2 regions of the Streptomyces sp. NPDC006430 genome follow, and region 1 is predicted to be linked to the other one. Evidence: riboswitches for the same ligand, from Rfam matches in the RefSeq annotation. Region 1 holds a riboswitch; the other holds the start of a gene.
What was found. Region 1 has a riboswitch for ZMP and ZTP ahead of ABZZ20_RS07985 (bifunctional 5,10-methylenetetrahydrofolate dehydrogenase/5,10-methenyltetrahydrofolate cyclohydrolase). Riboswitches for the same ligand answer to the same signal wherever they lie in the genome.

Region 1 (2,190 bases):
CCACCATGACCGTCTGCGCCGGGGCGTCGTCCTCGTCGTCGTCGGACAGGACGAAGCCCTGGGCACCGCCGGCCTTCGGGGCCTCCTCCTCGACGTCGTCGACGAGGTCCTCGGCGGCCCAGTCCTCGCCCTCGGCGGCAGGGTTCTCGCCCTCGTCGGCGTCCTTGGCGCTGGTCTTCTTGGCCGCGACCGTCTTCTTGGTGGCCGTCTTCTTCGCGGCGGTCTTCTTGACCGTCCGCTTCTTCGGCTCGGCGGCGGAACCGGCCGCCTCGTCATCGGTGGCCGCGGTCGGCGAAGCGGATATCGCCGCCGCAGTGGCCGGGGTCGTGGCGGCGACCGAGGCCTTGCGCGCGCCGATGGGGCGCGGCGCAGCAGCCGCCTTCTTGGTCACGGTGCGGGCAGGCGCAGCGGCTGCCTTGCGGGGCTTCTTGGCGGCAGCCTTCGTGGCGGGCGCGGCGCTGACGTGCAGCGCGACGCCCTCCTCGTCCAGGACCTGGTTCAGGCTGCGCAGGACCCGCTTCCACTGGTCCACCGGGATGCGGCCGGCCTCGAAGGCCTGGCGCACGTCGTCACCGTTGATGTGACCCTGCTCGCGGCCGCGCTCGACGAGCGCGACGAGGGCCTCCGATTCGGCGATCTCCGGAGGGAACGTACGGGACGGGCTGAGCGACACAAGGAGCCTCTCGTTGCGAACAGATAAGGAGTGAGCGGGACATCATCGCGCGGACTCGGGAAACAGACCCGAGGGGGGTCTGTATTCCGGGGCCGCGCGAGGACACCTGTCGGTTCATCGCACGCCCGAGTCGATTCGTTACGCGCTGAATTGAGTGACCTGCGCCACGCTGTGGGCGTGCAACCGATCGGCTGGGATTCCGTCCGCGTCCGAGCCGCCCTTCCCGTCAGCCCGTTTTGCGGGCTTCGATGAGGAAACGGGCGGTGTGGGCCACGAACGGGCCGTCGCGTTCGCTCCGTTCGTGGAGCTCGCGCAACTGGTCCCGGTAGTGCCCGATCGTGAAGACGGGCACCATCCAGATCACCTTCCGGAGAAAGTAGATCACGGCTCCGATGTCGTGGAACTCCGTCCGCGGCCTCTCGGATACCGACTGCACACCAGCTCGTTCCAGGTGGGATGCCGGTGATCCACTGGTTTGACCACATCTCGCCGTACTCGGGGCGCTGCGGCCTTCGAACGCGCCTATGCGGTCGATTAGAGTGGGTGCGGGCCGTGACTGGCGTTCGGGTGGATCACCACCGGGGAGCGGCCCGGCGTACCTCGCGTACGCCGCCTGCCGCGCGCCTGGGCGAACCGCGATTCCGCAGCGACGCCCAGGAGACCTCATGACGACCGCCCAGTCCGTTCAGCCGGCCCAGAACGCCCGTCTCATGGACGGCACCGCCCTCGCCCGCCGCATCTCGGAGCAGACCGCCGTCCTCGCGGCGAAGATCACTGAGCGCACCGGTACCGCCCCGTGCCTCGCGACCGTCCTGGTCGGCGAGGACCCGGCGTCCGTCACGTACGTCCGCATGAAGCAGAACCGCTGCGCCAAGGCCGGAATCACCTCCCGCCACGTGGAGCTGCCGGCCGAGACGACCACCGAGGAGCTCGTCGCCGCCCTCACCGCCCTCTCCGAGGACCCCGAGGTCAGCGGCATCCTGCTGCAGCACCCGGTCCCGCACCACATCGACGAACGTGCCGCCTTCGAGGCCATCGCCCCCGGCAAGGACGTCGACGGCGTCACCATGTACTCCTTCGCAGCCATGGGCTTCGGCCTGCCGGGCTTCGTCTCGTGCACCCCCGGTGGCATCATGCGGCTCCTCGCCGAGTACGACGTGGACCTCACCGGCAAGCACGCCGTCGTGGTCGGCCGCAGCGCCATCCTGGGCAAGCCCGCCGGCATGCTGCTGCTGGCGCAGAACGCCACCGTCACCTACTGCCACTCCCGCACCCAGGATCTGCCCTCGATCGTCCGCCAGGCCGACGTGCTCGTCGCCGCCGTCGGCAAGGCCGAGTTCATCCGCGGCGAGGACATCAAGCCGGGCGCCGTGGTCCTGGACGCCGGCTACAACGAGGGCAACGTCGGCGACGTCCACTTCGAGTCGGCTGCCGCCCGCGCCTCGTTGATCACCCCGGTTCCCGGCGGCGTCGGCCCGATGACCATCGCCGTCCTGCTGGAGCAGACCGTCCGGGCC
Region 2 (2,190 bases), on a different contig from region 1:
GGGCCTCGGCGAGGGCCTTGGCGTTGGCGACGACCGCATGGGCGTAGGTGACGAACGACGGCTGGGAAGCCTCGTGCAGGGCCACGGCGATGCCCGCCGTGGTCTGGTTGTGCGGCCCGCCCTGCAGGCCCGGGAACACCGCCTTGTCGATGGCCTTCGCATGCTCCTCCCGGCACATCAGCATCGCGCCGCGCGGACCCCGCAGGGTCTTGTGCGTGGTCGTCGAGACGACGTCCACGTGCCCGACCGGCGACGGGTGCGCCCCGCCCGCGATCAGGCCGGCGATGTGGGCGACGTCCGCGACCAGGATCGAGCCCGCCTCCTGCGCGATCGATGCGAACGCCTCGAAGTCGATCGTGCGCGGGAGCGCCGTACCGCCGCAGAAGATGATCTTCGGGCGCTCCGCGAGGGCCAGGTCGCGGACCGCGTCGTAGTCGATCAGGCCCGTCCCGGCGGAGACCCCGTACTGCACGCCCCGGAACCACGAGCCCGTCGCCGAGACCCCCCAGCCGTGCGTCAGGTGCCCGCCCATCGGCAGGGCCATGCCCATCACCGTGTCGCCGGGCTTCGCGAAGGCCAGGTACACCGCGAGGTTCGCGGGCGAGCCGGAATACGGCTGGACGTTGGCGTGGTCCACCCCGAACAGGCCCTTCGCCCGCTCGACGGCCAACGCCTCGACGCGGTCGATGTTCTGCTGGCCCTCGTAGTAGCGGCGGCCCGGGTACCCCTCGCTGTACTTGTTCTGCAGCACCGTGCCGGAGGCCTCCAACACGGCGGCGGACACGTAGTTCTCGCTGGGGATCAGACGCAGGGTCTCCGCCTGAAGGGATTCCTCCGCGGCGACGAAGGACGCCAGCTCGGGGTCGACGGCCCACAGGGAAGGGTGGCGGTGGGCGGGGTGGCGGCGCGCGGTCATGGCGGGCTCCTCCGGGGTCGATGTCAGATCTCGTCCCCGCGAGGCCCAGGCGAGCGGCCCTGTATGCGGTCGTGCGCGCACGACTCCCCCGGAGTTGGTTCTCCGTACGCCAGTCGCCGTGCGTACCGCTCACCTTAGCCGCCGGGCCACAAGAAAGGTTTCCCCGTCCGGTATACGAGCGACGTATAGCCGTATACAAGGTGACGCAGGTGACACCAACCCCGTCACCCGGCCCGCCTGACCGACGATCGGAGACCCCGTGTCGACAACTGCTGATGCCATCCGTTCCGCCGAGGCGCACAGCGCGCACAACTACCACCCGCTGCCCGTCGTCGTGGCGTCCGCGGAAGGCGCGTGGGTGACCGACGTGGAGGGCCGCCGCTACCTGGACATGCTCGCGGGCTATTCGGCGCTCAACTTCGGCCACGGCAACCGCCGCCTGCTCGACGCCGCCCGGGCGCAGTTGGAACGGGTCACCCTCACCTCCCGGGCCTTCTACCACGACCGGTTCGCCGACTTCTGCCGCGAGCTGGCCGCGCTGTGCGGCAAGGACATGGTGCTCCCGATGAACACGGGCGCGGAGGCCGTGGAGACGGCCGTGAAGCTCGCCCGCAAGTGGGGTTACGAGGTCAAGGGCGTCCCGGACGGGCACGCCAAGATCGTGGTCGCGGCCGGCAACTTCCACGGCCGGACCACGACCATCGTGAGCTTCTCCACCGACCACGAGGCGCGCGACCACTTCGGCCCGTACACGCCGGGGTTCGAGATCGTTCCGTACGGCGACCTCACCGCGCTGGCCGCAGCCGTCACGCCGAACACCGTGGCCGTGCTGCTGGAGCCGATTCAGGGCGAGGCTGGGGTGCTGGTACCGCCGGCCGGGTACTTCCAGGGCGTACGGGACCTCACGCGCGAGCGGAACGTCCTGTTCATGGCGGACGAGATCCAGTCGGGGCTGGGGCGCACCGGCAAGACCTTCGCCTGCGAGCACGAGGGGGTCGTGCCGGACGTGTACATCCTCGGCAAGGCGCTGGGCGGCGGCGTGGTCCCGGTCTCCGCCGTCGCCGCGGACCAGGACGTGCTCGGGGTGTTCCGGCCCGGCGAACACGGCTCCACCTTCGGCGGGAACCCGCTGGCCTGCGCGGTCGGCCTGGAGGTCGTCGCGATGCTGCGCACGGGCGAGTACCAGCAGCGTGCCGCCGAGCTCGGCGACCACCTGCACCGGGAGCTGAATCTGCTGGTCGGCGGGGGCGCGGTGACCGCCGTGCGCGGCCGCG

Region 2: it holds a riboswitch for ZMP and ZTP, as region 1 does, so the genes downstream of both, glyA (serine hydroxymethyltransferase) here and ABZZ20_RS07985 (bifunctional 5,10-methylenetetrahydrofolate dehydrogenase/5,10-methenyltetrahydrofolate cyclohydrolase) in region 1, are expected to answer to the same signal.

The regions. Positions count from the first base shown of each region.
Region 1 is NZ_JBEXQA010000003.1:469,102-471,291, forward strand. It holds gene ABZZ20_RS07975 (RNA polymerase sigma factor) at 1-673, opposite strand, end outside; partial or broken gene ABZZ20_RS07980 (SAM-dependent methyltransferase) at 900-1,121, opposite strand; ZMP/ZTP riboswitch at 1,216-1,310, shown strand; gene ABZZ20_RS07985 (bifunctional 5,10-methylenetetrahydrofolate dehydrogenase/5,10-methenyltetrahydrofolate cyclohydrolase) at 1,339-2,190, shown strand, end outside.
Region 2 is NZ_JBEXQA010000002.1:78,643-80,832, reverse strand. It holds gene glyA (serine hydroxymethyltransferase) at 1-916, opposite strand, end outside; ZMP/ZTP riboswitch at 953-1,043, opposite strand; gene rocD (ornithine--oxo-acid transaminase) at 1,176-2,190, shown strand, end outside.